2 regions of the Rhizobium sp. 1399 genome follow, and region 1 is predicted to be linked to the other one. Evidence: predicted binding sites of a transcription regulator. Region 1 holds the regulator's gene; the other holds the start of a gene.
What was found. The regulator PhoB, encoded in region 1, activates phosphate uptake and scavenging genes when phosphate is short. The targets are predictions, from matches to a motif close to TGTCATNNANCTGTCAT.
Positions count from the first base shown of each region.

Region 2: a site for PhoB is predicted at 3,193-3,209, ahead of J2X71_RS05535 (DUF1045 domain-containing protein). Genes of this name have one in related genera too.

Region 1 covers NZ_JAVDSU010000001.1:701,299-708,865, reverse strand. Annotated here, with positions in the region: gene J2X71_RS03705 (substrate-binding domain-containing protein) at 1-33, shown strand, start outside; gene pstC (phosphate ABC transporter permease subunit PstC) at 201-1,682, shown strand; gene pstA (phosphate ABC transporter permease PstA) at 1,679-3,001, shown strand; gene pstB (phosphate ABC transporter ATP-binding protein PstB) at 3,016-3,831, shown strand; gene phoU (phosphate signaling complex protein PhoU) at 3,876-4,589, shown strand; gene phoB (phosphate regulon transcriptional regulator PhoB) at 4,721-5,404, shown strand; gene J2X71_RS03675 (pyrroline-5-carboxylate reductase) at 5,535-6,323, opposite strand; gene J2X71_RS03670 (GcrA family cell cycle regulator) at 6,621-7,151, opposite strand.
Region 2 covers NZ_JAVDSU010000001.1:1,062,621-1,070,187, forward strand. Annotated here, with positions in the region: gene phnD (phosphonate ABC transporter substrate-binding protein) at 1-675, shown strand, start outside; gene phnE (phosphonate ABC transporter, permease protein PhnE) at 841-1,806, shown strand; gene phnE (phosphonate ABC transporter, permease protein PhnE) at 1,814-3,160, shown strand; gene J2X71_RS05535 (DUF1045 domain-containing protein) at 3,300-3,995, shown strand; gene J2X71_RS05540 (alpha-D-ribose 1-methylphosphonate 5-triphosphate diphosphatase) at 4,009-5,148, shown strand; gene phnN (phosphonate metabolism protein/1,5-bisphosphokinase (PRPP-forming) PhnN) at 5,148-5,744, shown strand; gene J2X71_RS05550 (GrpB family protein) at 5,764-6,270, shown strand; gene J2X71_RS05555 (DNA translocase FtsK) at 6,286-7,567, opposite strand, start outside.

The sequences.
Region 1 (7,567 bases):
CGTAAGGCCGTAGAGGCTGGCAAGACCATGTAATGACTTTGCCGGCGCGACGCTCGGGGGCGTCGCGCCGGCATCACCTTATCCGCCCGGCTCCATTGGGGTGCCGGGCGGATGAACTTCTTCTCCATGATATTGAAGCCGATGGCACGCTCCTGGAGCTGCCGGGCTCTTTGGGGGCTGTGGGCCTGGGGACGTAACGAATGAGCACATCCATCATACTCTTGTGCCTGGTAGTGATCGGCGCCGTTGCCTATATGGCTGCGCGCAGCCGCGCGATGGCGCTTTCCGGAGGCAGGTCTTCTGCCCTGCATTCGCGGCCGGCCTATTATGGCTCCTATGCCGCGATCTGGGCTGTTCTGCCTTCCCTGATCGTTCTGTTTGCCTGGCTGGCTATCAGCCCGGGCATCATCTCTTCCTCCGTTCGCGGCGCCTTTCCTGATGACGTGAAGGCGCAACCGGCCGTCCAGCAGGACCTCGCCTACAGCATGGTCGCCACGGTTGCCCGCGGCATGAACCTGCTGACCTCGGATGAGGTTTCCTCCTTGTCGAGCAATCCTGCGGGTCTGCAGGCAAAGCTCAGCGAGAAGGGCGTACCGCTCGCCGGCGAGCCGCAGCCCTACATGATCGCTGCCGCAAAGACCCTGAACTCGGAGAGCATGACGAGCCGCGTCATCATGACGGCGATCGTGCTGCTCATATCTGTCGCAGGTGCTTTCTATGCGCTGCGCTCCGTTGCTCCGCGCTTCCGTGCCCGCAACCGTGTCGAGCGCGTTATGCTCTGGGCGCTGCTGGTTGCATCCTCCATCGCCATTCTGACGACGATCGGCATCGTGCTCTCGATGCTGACAGAAGCGAGCCGCTTCTTCGCAGCCGTTCCCTTCGTCGACTTCTTCTTCGGAACGGTCTGGGATCCGCGTTTTGCCGGTGCGGGCAGCTCCTCCTTCGGCCAGTTCGGGCTCATCCCACTCCTGCTCGGCACGCTCTATATCGGCCTGGTCGCCATGCTGGTCGCCGTCCCGGTCGGCCTCTTTGCCGCCATCTACATGGCCGAGTATGCTTCTTCGAGAGTGCGCTCGATCGCCAAGCCGCTTCTCGAAGTGCTCGCCGGCATTCCGACGATCGTCTATGGCTTCTTTGCACTCGTCACCGTCGGGCCGTTCCTGCGTGATTTCTCGGCGCAGATCAGCGGTCTTTTGAGCGGCAGCTATACGAACTTCATCCAGGCACAGAGCGTCATCACCGCAGGCATCGTCATGGGCATCATGCTGATCCCTTACGTTTCCTCGCTGTCGGACGATATCATCACCGCAGTTCCGCGGGCACTGCGTGACGGCTCGCTCGGTCTCGGCGCTACACGCTCCGAAACCATCAAAAAGGTGGTCTTGCCCGCAGCCCTTCCCGGTATCGTCGGCGCGCTGCTGATGACCGCTTCGCGCGCCATCGGCGAAACCATGATCGTGGTTCTGGCCGCCGGTGTCGCCGCCCGTATCCAGATCAATCCCTTTGAGCCGATGACGACAGTGACCGTCAAGATCGTCAACCAGCTGACCGGCGACCTTGAGTTCACCTCGCCGCAGACGCTGGTTGCCTTCGCACTTGGCATCACGCTGTTCTGCATCACGCTTTGCCTCAACATCTACGCGCTCTACATCGTGCGCAAATATCGGGAGCAGTACGAATGACGAATATTGTTTCCCCCGTCGCCGGCGTCACCGTTTCCAAGGCGCCCGCGCGTCGCGATATCGGCATCAAGCGTCGCTACGCTGCCGAGCGCCGGTTCCAGGCCTATGGCATCGCAGCCATAGCATTCGGCCTCGTCTTCCTCTTCATTCTGCTTTGGACGGTCATCAGCAACGGCTATACGGCCTTCCTGCAGACGTCGATCACCCTGCCGATCGAATTCTCCGAGAAGACGATCGACCCGGACAACAAGCGTGCGACCGACCCTTCGGTGCTGGTCGCTGCCAACTATCCGGTTCTGCTGCGCGACGCGATCGTCAAGCAGCTCGGCATCAATGCCGCAAGCCGTCCTGACGTGCGCGATGCGTCCAGCATGCTGTCCAAGGGTGCGCCCATTCAGCTGCGCGACATGGTCGTTGCCGACCCGTCGATCATTGGCAAGACCGTCAATGTTACAGTGCTTGCAGATGCCAATATCGACAGCGCCAACAAAGGCCAGATCAATCTTTCGGTCGATGAGAAGAACCGCAAGGTCAACGACAAGCAGGTTGCCTGGATGAATGAGCTGAAGGCGAGCGGTGCTCTCCACAAGACGTTCAACACCGGCCTCTTCGTCAACGGCAATTCCAGCCGTCCGGAAGCCGCAGGTCTCGGCGTCGCCCTCATCGGCTCGCTTTACCTGATGCTGATCGTTCTCGTGCTTTCACTGCCGATCGGCGTCGCCGCCTCGATTTACCTTGAGGAATTCGCGCCGAAGAACAAGCTGACGGACCTGATCGAGGTCAATATCAACAACCTCGCCGCCGTTCCGTCGATCGTCTACGGTCTGCTCGGCCTGTCGGTCTTCATCAACTTCGCCGGCCTGCCGCGTTCGGCATCGCTGGTCGGCGGCCTGGTGCTGACCCTCATGACGCTGCCGACGATCATCATCGCCACACGCGCGGCCCTGCGCGCCGTGCCGCCGTCGATCCGCGCGGCTGCCCTTGGCCTCGGCGCCTCGAAGATGCAGATGGTGTTCCACCATGTGCTGCCGCTTGCAATGCCCGGCATCCTGACCGGCACGATCATCGGCCTTGCCCACGCACTCGGCGAAACCGCGCCGCTGCTGCTCATCGGCATGGTCGCCTTCGTCGCCCAGGCGCCGGCCACTCCGCTCGATCCCTCCACGGCACTTCCGGTCCAGGTCTACATGTGGGCCAACGAAGCCGAGCGCGCATTCGTGGAAAGAACCTCGGGTGCCATCATCGTCCTGCTCCTGTTCCTGATCGTCATGAACATCGGAGCTATCCTCTTGCGTCGTCGCTTTGAGCGCCGCTGGTAAACGGAGTAAAGATCATGAACATGTTGACGGAAGCCGCAGTCGAGAAGGCGCTGGACCAGAAAATGAGCAACGTCCCGTATAAGATGATCGGTCAGGATGTCTCCGTTTATTACGGCGAGAAGCGCGCGCTTTTCGATGTCAATCTGAACGTCCGCGAAAACACCGTGACCGCCCTGATCGGCCCGTCGGGCTGCGGCAAGTCCACCTTCCTGCGGTCGTTGAACCGCATGAACGACACGATCGATGGCTGCCGCGTCACCGGCAAGATCACGCTCGACAGCGACGATATCTACGATCCCGACATCGACGTCGTCGAACTTCGTGCCCGCGTCGGCATGGTGTTCCAGAAGCCGAATCCGTTCCCGAAAACGATCTATGAAAACGTTTCTTACGGACCGCGCATCCATGGCCTTGCCAAGTCCAAGGCCGACCTGGACCAGATCGTCGAGACGAGCCTGCAGCGCGCCGGCCTCTGGAACGAGGTCAAGGATCGCGTGCATGAATCCGGCACCGGCCTGTCCGGTGGTCAGCAGCAGCGTCTGTGCATCGCACGCGCCGTTGCCGTCAGCCCGGAAGTCATCCTGATGGACGAGCCCTGCTCGGCACTCGACCCGATCGCGACTGCAAAGGTCGAAGAGCTGATCCATGAGCTGCGCGAAAACTACACCATCGTCATCGTGACGCATTCCATGCAGCAGGCCGCGCGCGTATCACAGCGTACCGCAATGTTCCACCTCGGCAACCTGGTCGAGGAAAATGACACCGACAAGATGTTCACCAATCCCGACGATCCGCGCACCCAGGACTATATCATGGGCCGGTTCGGCTGATTTTGGCGATGTGAAGCCTTCCCGATTTTCGAGGACAAAGCCCCATGGCATCGACACATATTTTTTCCGCTTACGATGACGATCTGAAATTCCTGTCCCGGCGCATTTCCGAGATGGGTGGTCTTGCCGAACAGATGGTCGGCGAGGCCGTCCGTGCGCTGGTCAACGGCGACACTGCGCTCGCCCAGAAGGTCATTTCCGACGACGTGATCCTTGATCACGCGGAACGCGAAATCAACGACAAGGCGATCGTCACGATCGCCCGTCGCCAGCCGATGGCCTCCGACCTTCGCGAGATCATGGGTTCGATCCGCATCGCCGCCGACCTCGAGCGTGTCGGCGACCTCGGCAAGAACACCGCAAAGCGCGTCATCGCCGTCCAAAGCACCGGCGTTCCGCGCAAGCTCGCCCGCGGTCTCGAGCATCTCTCCGAACTGGCGCTCGTCCAGCTCAAGGAAGTGCTCGACGTCTATACGACGCGTTCTGCGGACAAGGCCAAGTCCATCCGCGAGCGCGACGATGAGATCGACGCGATGTACACCTCGCTGTTCCGCGAACTCCTCACCTACATGATGGAAGATCCGCGCAACATCACGAGCTGCACGCATCTTCTCTTCTGCGCCAAGAACATCGAGCGCATCGGCGACCATGCGACCAACATCGCCGAGACGATCTATTACATGGCAACCGGCGCCCAGCCGGAGGGTGAGCGTCCGAAGGACGACAGCTCCAATACCGTCGGTGCGGTGACGGAGTAATCCGGACCTGCCAATTGCGTGCGCGCCCTGCGCTGGGGCGCGCAAAGGTCGCAGCCAATTCCAAGTTTCTGCATGGTCCGTTGCTTAAATCACCCCCGGTTTAAGGATCATGCATTAGGAGACTGACACGCATGATCCCAAGAGTTGCAGTTGTTGAAGATGAAGAGGCGCTGAGTGTGCTTCTCCGCTACAACCTCGAGGCTGAAGGTTTCGAGGTGGATACGATCCTCCGTGGCGACGAGGCCGAAATCCGGCTTCAGGAGCGCACGCCGGACCTGCTCATCCTTGACTGGATGCTGCCGGGCGTTTCCGGCATCGAGCTCTGCCGCCGGCTGCGCATGCGGCCGGAGACCGAGCGCCTGCCGATCATCATGCTGACGGCACGCGGCGAAGAGAGCGAACGCGTTCGCGGTCTCTCGACCGGCGCGGACGACTATGTCGTCAAGCCCTTCTCCACGCCGGAACTTGTTGCCCGCGTCAAGGCGATGCTGCGACGCGCCCGTCCGGAGGTTCTCTCCACCGTTCTGAAGTGTGGTGATATCGAGCTCGATCGCGAAACCCATCGCGTTCATCGCAAGAGCCGCGAAGTCCGTCTCGGCCCGACCGAATTCCGCCTGCTCGAATTCCTGATGTCGTCGCCGGGCAGGGTCTTCTCCCGCTCGCAGCTTCTGGATGGCGTCTGGGGCCACGATATCTACGTGGACGAACGTACCGTCGACGTCCATGTCGGACGCCTGCGTAAGGCGCTGAACTTCTCCAACATGCAGGATGTCATCCGCACCGTCCGCGGCGCGGGATATTCCATGGAAGCCTGATCCGAGTGATCGGAGGTCACGAACGGGTCGCTCGGTTTTGCCGGGCGGCCCGTTTGTCTATCTGGCACCCCTAGCTTCTTATGAAAGCCGACACCAGGCGCCGAAAGCGAACCTCGAGAGAATCTGCTTTCTACAGACGAATGCGTGCGAGAACTCGATCAAGAGCCTTTTGCAGAGCCGCAGTGCCGCCGAACTCGCGAAAGTTTTCGAGCACCTGTTCATTCAATCCGCCCTTGGTCGAATGCTCGCCGATGAGTTCATCAAAACTCGCGACAGGTTTTGAACGGGCAGCATGGGCGAGGCCGGAAAACAATTGACGGAGGTAGGCGTCGCCAGCCGTTCTCGAAAGCCCTTGGCTCTGCAGCCAGGTCGACGTCGCGTCCAGGATGCCGAAATAGGTGGCCATCAGGCAGCTCGCCACCGCGAGAAGTTCGAACTCAGGTCTGTTTTCAACCTGGATCGCCGTTCCGAGCGCCGAAAAGAGGGCGTGGGAAACCTCGTCGGGCGGGTAGATCGCAGTCGCGCCCTGAAGATCTGCGATGAACGGAAGTGGAATTGCCAGGCTCAGGCGAACTGGCTGATCGATCCACGCCAGCAGTTGATCCATTGGCGTGGCCGCGACGAAGCTGATGACATGGTGGCCCGGCCGAAATCGGAGCGAGCGGATGACCTCCTCGGCAATTTGCGGCCTCACTGCCACAAATACGAGATCGGATCGGTCGAGAACATCCTGGTTCCCCAAAGCGATCGACACATTCCGGTTTGCCGCCGCAAGGCGGGCGGCGACGCTTGCGCTGCGCGGTGACAGCACTACCGGTGTGTCGCGAAACGCTGTCTTGCCCAATCCGGTGACGACGGCCTCGGTAATCGTGCCCGTCCCGACGAACCCCATTGCCATCCGCTTTGGATCGATCTCCATTGGCACCCCTGACCGACTGTTTGCGCCGTGCTACTCCACGAGAATACCGCATCTGTATCAGAAAATCGCGTTACAGCGCCATCACCACCGTTCCATACCGGTCTAGGGCTGAAACGCATCGGCGGCGTTGGGCCAAGTTCGCATCGTCAGGCATGGTGAACGGCAGGCAGAGATCGGCCCCCGGCAGATCGTGGTCAGGAGCCGTTTTCCAGCCCTCCTGTGCCGACTAAAAAATACGCCCCTCTGCGCGTCAGCGAAGAGGGGCGGCGGATGCTGCATCTGTTGAGAAGGCGCTGGTCAGGCGACCCGGACAGCCTTTCGGCGTTCGCTGACCGGCTGGTAGGCGAGGCGCTGGTGATAGTTGCAATAGGGCGAGGAATCCGGGGAGTCGCAGCCGCAGAAGTAGAAGTCGTCCTTCAGAGGATCGCCGACCGGCCACTTGCAGGTGCGCTCCGTCAGTTCCGTCAGGCCGAGACGACGCGAAATCGGCACGACCACGTTTTTGGCCGGCACATATTCCATTTCCTCGACCGTTTCGATCTCGATCTCTTCCTTCAGCATCGTTGCGCCCTGCTGGCGGGTAACGGTGCGGGTGGTGATGCGAGACGCATAGTTCGGGGCGCGCGGAGCCGACGTATTGCGCTTCGGTGCGCGCGCAGCGGTCGCCGTGCCGCCGGCCTTGGCGCGGCCGGGAAGACTGAGCCGGTGAACTTTGCCGATAACAGCGTTTCTACTCACTCCGCCAAGCTGCGCAGCGATCTGGCTGGCGCTCAGCCCTTCCGACCAAAGCTTCTTGAGCTTCTCGACACGCTCGTCTGTCCAGTTCATTGCCCTGTCTCCACCTTTCGCGTTGGTGATGGCAGAATCCCTCACCGTTGCCTCGGAAGTCTCCGAAGCAAGAAACGCCTGATCAATTTTGGTGACTAGTTCCGCCGCATGCAGTCTAGTAATTGAACTTTAACCTAGTGTGAGCCTGACTCTGTGACAAGAGTCGCGTGAATCCGATGAATCCGAATTCAGGGTTTTCCCCAACTTGCTTCCCCGGAGAGTCATTTCTGCAACATTAGCTGTTGATAGACCTGCAAGTCTGATTTGAGGCTTGACGCATGTGCTAAATCCTCAGTTTTGTTGACATTGCAGTGCGAAAAGTAAATAGTGCTCCCTGCCGCCGCAAGGCGGCATTTTTGATTTTTCGGGCCTGGTTTTCTTAGCCGGAGTCCATTGCCTCAGAGCCTGACCAGGAG
Region 2 (7,567 bases), 360 kb from region 1:
GGCACGCTCGACTTCGCTGAACTCGGCGCTTCCGGCTACGCATCCGTTTACATCAAGGACCCGAAGGCTGTTACGCCGATCCTGACGACGCAGCAGAAGGACGGCTCCACGGGTTACTACTCGATCGGTCTCGCTCTGAAGTCCTCCGGCATCAAGACGATCAAGGACGCCAAGGGCAAGAAGCTCGGCTACGCCGATCCGGACTCCACCTCGGGCTACCTCGTTCCGCTGACGCAGATCCCGAAGGACACGGGCATGCCGAACGACAAGTTCTTCGCTTCCACGCAGTTCAACGGTGGACACGAGAACAACCTTCTCGCTGCCTACGACGGCAAGGTCGACGTTGCCGTTGACGATAGCTCGGGCATCGGCGACTTCAAGGACGGCTACACCTCCGGTACCTTCCGCAAGGAAGTCGACAAGGGCGCCGTCGATCCGAACAAGCTTGTTGAAGTATGGCGTTCGCCGCTGATCCCGAACGGCCCGCTCGTCGTTCGCAACGCTCTCGGCGAAGAGTGGCAGAAGAAGATCGCCGCCTTCTTCACGGCCCTGCCGGAGAAGGACCACAAGTGCTTCGCTGCTGTCGAAGGCGGTGATTACAAGGGCTATGTCCCGGTCAAGCACGATTTCTACAACGCTGTTGTAGAGGTTCGTAAGGCTGCTATCGGCGGCTGATTGCGCCATCCGTATACGGGGCGGCCGGCAACGGCCGCCCTTTTTCTTGTGACTACAGCGCCGCGCGTCAGACGCGCAAAGGACGCTGTAGAACTTTAAATTGCTGCATAATTTCATCCTTAAATCGAGCCCGATTTAAGGAATTATGCAGTAGGCGAGGCGTTCATGACTATTGCCGATACACAGCAGCATGTGCCGATGCAGAGCACGAAGGAAATCGCTACCGCCTGGGACAAGATGATCGCCCGGCGGCGCTTCTATACCGCTCTTGGTCTGGTGATCCTCATCGTTGCTTTCGTCAGCTCCGTGCGCTTTGCCGACGAGAGCAATGCCGGTCATTTCTTCGAGCGTCTTCCGCACCTCTTCGACTTCCTGAGCTGGCTCATTCCGAAAGACTGGACCGATGTCTGGCGCGCGCTTTTCGATATTGCGAGCCCGAATGACAAGGGTGGCGAAGAATTCAATTTCGCCAATGGCCGCGTCTATGTCTGGGGCAGCTTCTACATCCCCGAGTATTTCGAGCTGATGATCGTCACGATCAATATCGCGCTCGTTTCGACCATCATCGCATTCGTCTTCGCCGTTCCGCTCAGCTTCTTTGCGGCCCGCAATCTGACGAAGAACTGGCCTTTGCGCATTCTCACCAAGCGCATCATGGAATTCCTGCGCGCCTTCCCGGAAATCGTCATCGCCGGCCTGTTTTCGGCGATCCTCTCGATCGGACCGGTGGCGGCCATCATCGCGATCACGCTCCATACGATCGGCGCACTCGGCAAGCTCTTCTATGAAGTCGCCGAAAACATCGACATGAAACCGGACGAAGGCATGCGGGCCGTCGGCGCGAACTGGCTGGAGCGCGTGCGTTTCGCCGCTCTGCCGCAGGTCATGCCGAACTATGCGTCCTATGCGCTGCTGCGTCTCGAGATCAACGTGCGCGCATCGACCATCATCGGCGCCGTCGGCGGCGGCGGTATCGGTGAAGAACTCAAGCTTTCCATTTCCCGCGGTTTCGGCGCGAAGACCGTGGCGCTCGTGCTGCTGCTCTTCGTGACGATTGTCGCGGTCGACCAGTTCTCCGCCTGGCTGCGCCGCCGGCTCGTCGGCGAACACGCCTTCCTCCTGCAACATTGAGGCCGCCATGACGGTAATCGACGCAAACCGCATGCATGAGATCGAAACGCGCTACCCGGAATATTTCCACCGGTCCTTTCGCCAGCGTTTCGGTGGCCTGCTGATCGTTCTCGCGACGATCCTCTACGGCAGCTACGCCGTCTGGTTCTTCGACCTGCCGAAAGTCATCGCCGAAGCCCATTGGGAACGCTTCGGCATCTATATGAGCCAGTGGATCAGCTACGATGTGCAGCCGGAATTCCGTCTCGAGGATGATGGCACCATCCAGACACGTTACCCGCGCTTTTCGCCGCTTGGCGACGATCCGCATCCGGACTGGGTGAAGGCCAATGCCGATGGCAGCATCACGGTTCTCATCAGCGGCAGCGGCCGCACGGTGACCGTCAGCAAGAGCCAGACGGTGATCACAGCCCATGGCGTCACGGTGCCGGTCGACGTTACCAGTGGCGCGCCGAAGGTCGTCGGTCCGGTTCCGAACTGGATGACGGTCTATGACGATAACGTGCTCGCCAATCTTGGCTTTGCCGGCGATGTCAGCATCTCGGTCGATCGCGTGAAGGTGCGCAAGCGCTTCATCGGCTGGGCGAACTTTGTCTTCGACACGCAGTCGCCCTTTTTCGACAAGCCGGCAGGCGAAGTCATCAGCCTTATCGTTTCCGGCCCCCGCATCCATCCCGACCAGTCGAACCTGTCACTCGCCTTCGATAGTATCTGGAACAATAGCGAATGGCAGCATGGCGACGTCTGGACCAAGCTCATCCAGACCATTGTGATGGCCTTCCTCGGCACGCTGCTCGGCTCGCTCGCGGCCTTCCCGCTCGCCTTCATGGCGGCGCGTAACATCACGCCGAACAGGTTCCTCAATCAGGCTCTGAAACGCTCCTTTGATTTCCTGCGCTCGGTTGACATGCTGATCTGGGCCCTCTTCCTGACGCGCGCCTTCGGTCCGGGTCCGCTTGCCGGTTCCGGCGCCATCTTCCTCACGGAGACCGGCACGCTCGGAAAGCTCTATTCGGAAGGCCTTGAGAACATCGACAACAAGCCGCGTGAAGGCGTGAAATCGACAGGCGCCTCGACCGTGCTCGTTCATCGGTACGGCATCATGCCGCAGATCGTTCCTGTTATCGTCAGCCAGACGCTCTACCAGTGGGAATCAAACGTGCGCGGCGCGACGATCATTGGCGCCGTTGGCGCCGGCGGTATCGGTCTGAAGCTCTGGGAGGCCATGCGCACCAATTCCAACTGGGAAAACGTCGCCTACATGGTGATCCTGATCCTGATCGTCGTCTTCCTGTTCGACGCCGCATCGAACGCGCTGCGCCATCGCCTGATGGGCACCCAGGCCGGTCACTGAGCCCAAGTAAAAGATGATGACGGCCCTGCCGTCATCATCATTCTGTCATGGAAATCTTTTAGCCGGAGCGTGCTTGCGGTTTGCCGCCAAATCACTGCACATTGCCCTCCCCGTTCGGACGATCTCCAGGATAAAAGCCTTGCGCTACGCTCTCTATTTTTCACCGTCCAAGGATGATCCCCTGACGGATGCAGCCTCCGTCTGGCTCGGCCGCAATGCCTTTACCGACGAGACCTATCCTGCGCCCGAGTACGAGACGCTGCCGGCTCATGAACAATTCGAACTGACGGCCGATCCGCGCCGCTATGGCTTCCATGCGACGATCAAGGCGCCCTTCGAGCTTGCCTCCTCCGTGACCGAAAAGGACCTGATGGCGGTCGTCGAAGATTTCGCCGCCAACACGCCCGCCTTTGAAATCCCGGAGCTGGTGCTCGGCCAGCTTGGTCGCTTCTTCGCGCTTGTGCCGGGTTCGCTGCACCAACCGCTTCAGGATTTCGCGGCAAAGGTGGTAAAGTCTTTCGAACCATTCCGGGCGGCACTCTCCGAGGCCGATATTATCAGGCGCAAACCGGAAAGGCTCTCTGAGAGCCAGCGCAATAATCTCATGCGCTGGGGCTATCCATATGTCATGGATGACTTCGGCTTCCACATGACGCTGACCGGGCAGGTGCCGGAAGAGCGCGCGGAAGTGATGAAGGCGATCCTGACGGAGCGTTTCGCAGCTTTTACCGGCAGGCCGCTTCGCATTTCCGGCCTTGCCGTCTTTAGCGAGGAGGCGCGCGGCGCGCCTTTCAAAGTCCACACATGGCTGCCTCTTGCTGGCGCCAAAAGCTGAAAGATTTTCTGACATGAGCAAAGAAACCGTTCTCTCAAACGCCCGTATCGTTCTCGAGGACGATATTCTTTCGGGCTCCATTCTCATCCGTGACGGCAAGATCGCCGATATCTCGGGAGGCAGTTCGGTAGCCGGCGAAGACTTTGAGGGCGACTACGTCATTCCTGGCCTCGTCGAGCTGCACACAGACCATCTGGAAGGCCACTATTCGCCGCGTCCGGGCATCCGCTGGAACAAGACGGCGGCGATACAGGCCCATGACGCGCAGATCGTCACCTCGGGCATCACCACGGTCTTCGACTGCCTGCGCATGGGTGCTGATGAAGACGGTGGCTTCGAGCACGGCGAAATGCGCGAGATGGCCGACGCCATCCAGTCCGCCGAAAAGGAAGGGCGCCTGCGCGCCGAGCATCTCGTCCATCTGCGCTGCGAGGTTTCGGCCGACAACGTGCTGCAGCACTTCGCCGATTTCGAAAACGACCCTTATGTTCGTCTCGTCTCGCTGATGGATCATGCGCCCGGCCAGCGCCAGTTCCAGACAATGGACCAGTACGTCTTTTACTATCAGAAGAAGCGCGGTCTTTCCGATGAGGAGTTCGCCCGCTTCTGCGCCAGACGCATCGCCGAGTCCGATCGCAATTCGACGCCAAATCGTGACGCGATCTCCAAGGTCTGCGCCGAACGCGGAATCACCGTCGCAAGCCATGACGATGCCACATCTGCCCATGTCGATGAGGCGATTGAAAACGGCGTGCGCCTGGCCGAATTCCCGACCAGCATCGACGCAGCCCGGCTGTCGCATGAAAACGGCATGAGCGTGCTCATGGGCGCGCCGAACATCGTGCGCGGCAAATCGCACTCCGGCAATATCGCCGCGCGTGATCTGGCGCAGCTCGGCGTTCTCGACGTGCTTTCGTCCGACTATGTGCCACTCAGCCTGCTGCATGCGCCCTTCATTCTTGCCGACGAGGTTGAGGGCATTACTTTGTCGAAGGCAATTGCAATGGTGACGGCAACGCCAGCACGCACCGTCAGCCTCAACGATCGCGGCCGCATCGAAACCGGCCTGCGTGCCGATCTCGTCCGCGTCCACCGCTCGCACGGCGTGCCGGTGACCCGTTCCGTCTGGCGTGAAGGACGCCGTGTCGCATGATGATGTCACACGAACCCCATCCGGGCGCCGGTGCCGAACGCGGCATCATGGTCGTCGTCGTCGGTCCGAGCGGGGCTGGCAAGGACACGCTGATGAACCTTGCGGCCCGGCATTTCGATCGCCGGGAGGACGTGCATTTTGCCCGCCGCGTCATCACCCGTGAAGGCGATGCCGGCGGGGAGGATCATCTCGCCGTTTCGGATGCGGGATTCGCATCGATGGAGCAGTCCGGTGCCTTTGCCGTCTGGTGGGAAGCGCATGGTCTCAAATACGCCATTCCGGCGGAGGTTTCCGTCGCACTTTCCAAGGGCCACATTGTCGTTGCGAACGGTTCGCGTTCGGCGCTGCACCGTTTCCAGGCCGCCTTCCCGCGGCTGAAAGTCATCAATGTGACGGCCCGCCCGGAAGTGCTGGCCAGCCGCCTGGAAGCGCGCGGCCGCGAGACGCACGAGGACATCATGGCCCGCCTCGCCCGCGGCCCGCTGACGGTGCGCGGCGATTACGATGTCGTGGAGCTCGACAACAGCGACTCGCTGGAAGAGGCCGAGCGCAAGATGATCGATCTCCTGGACGGCTTCCTGAAGGAAATCGTCTGAACAAGATGAGGAGATGAGAATGGCCATTCAGGTCATCGACTATGACCCGGAATGGCCGTCTCTCTTCCGTCAGATCGTCGGCGAGCTTGAGCCGTTTCTCGCCGATCTCACCCCCGTCTTTCATCATGTCGGCAGCACATCCGTCCCCGGACTGGCGGCCAAGCCGAAGATCGACCTGCACGCCGCCTTTGAGAATGCGGATGCGCTTCCCGAGGCGATCGAACGTGTGCAATCGCTCGGCGCCTACACCTTCCATGGCGACAAGTACCAGCAGCAGACCTGGACCTTCACCAGCGGCAAGGGCTCGTACGGCGCGCGACTCTACGTCTGCTCGACGGATAATGCCGTTTTGCGAGACCGGATCGCGTTTCGCGACTATCTGCGCTCGCACACGGAACGAGCGAATGCCTATGCCGCCCTCAAGATGACGCTCATGAGCGAGGCAAATGACGATTGGGATTATTATACCGGCGGCAAGCGTGACTTTGTGCTCGAGACGCTGCGGCTGGCCTCTGAGGAGGGATAACCAGCCGCGCTCCGATTATTCGCCGTCGCCACGCCCCGAGACAATTTCACGCTTGCCGACATGGTTTGCCGGGCCGACCAGCCCTTCCTTCTCCATGCGCTCGACCAGCGAGGCGGCGCGGTTATAGCCGATGCCGAGACGGCGCTGGATGTAGGAGGTCGAGCACTTCTTGTCGCGCATGACGACCTTGACGGCCTGCTGGTAAAGCTCGTCGCCATCCTCGGCGCCCATGGCGCTCTTGTCGAAGACGGCGCCGTCCTCTTCATCCTCGCCTTCTTCGTCCTCGCCGGCCGTGACCGTATCGAGATATTCCGGCCGGCCCTGCGTCTTCAGGTGTGCCACGACCTTTTCGACTTCCGCGTCGGAAACGAAGGGGCCGTGGACACGGGAGATGCGGCCGCCGCCCTGCATATGCAGCATGTCGCCCTGGCCGAGCAGCTGTTCGGCGCCTTGTTCGCCAAGGATCGTGCGGCTGTCGATCTTCGAGGTGACCTGGAAGGAAATGCGGGTCGGGAAGTTCGCCTTGATCGTGCCGGTGATGACATCGACCGAAGGACGCTGGGTTGCCATGATGAGATGGATGCCGGCGGCACGGGCCATCTGCGCCAGACGCTGGATCGCCCCTTCGATCTCCTTGCCGGCGACCATCATCAGGTCGGCCATTTCGTCGACGATGACGACGATATAGGGCATCGGCGCGAGGTCCAGCTCCTGTTGCTCCTCGATCGGCGCACCGGTCTGCCGGTCGAAGCCAACCTGGACCATGATATGGATGGTCTCGCCCTTTTCGCGGGCCAGGGAGACGCGGCCGTTGTAGCCGTCGATATTGCGCACGCCGAGGCGCGACATCTTGCGATAGCGCTCCTCCATCTCGCGTACCGCCCATTTCAGCGCCATGACGGCTTTCTTGGGATCGGTGACGACAGGCGTCAGCAGGTGGGGAATGCCGTCATAGACGGAGAGTTCCAGCATCTTGGGATCGACCATGATCAGGCGGCACTGTTCCGGCGTCATGCGGTAGAGCAGCGACAGGATCATGGTGTTGATGGCGACGGATTTGCCCGAGCCGGTGGTGCCGGCGACGAGCAGATGCGGCATCTTGGCGAGTTCGGCGATCACGGGCTCGCCACCGATGGTCTTGCCGAGGCCGAGGGCCAGCTTGTAGCCGCTCTTATCGAAATCGTCGCTTTCGATCATCTCGCGGAAATAGACGGTTTCGCGCGTCGCATTCGGCAGTTCGATGCCGATGACGTTGCGGCCGGGGACGACAGCAACACGGGCAGAGAGTGCCGACATG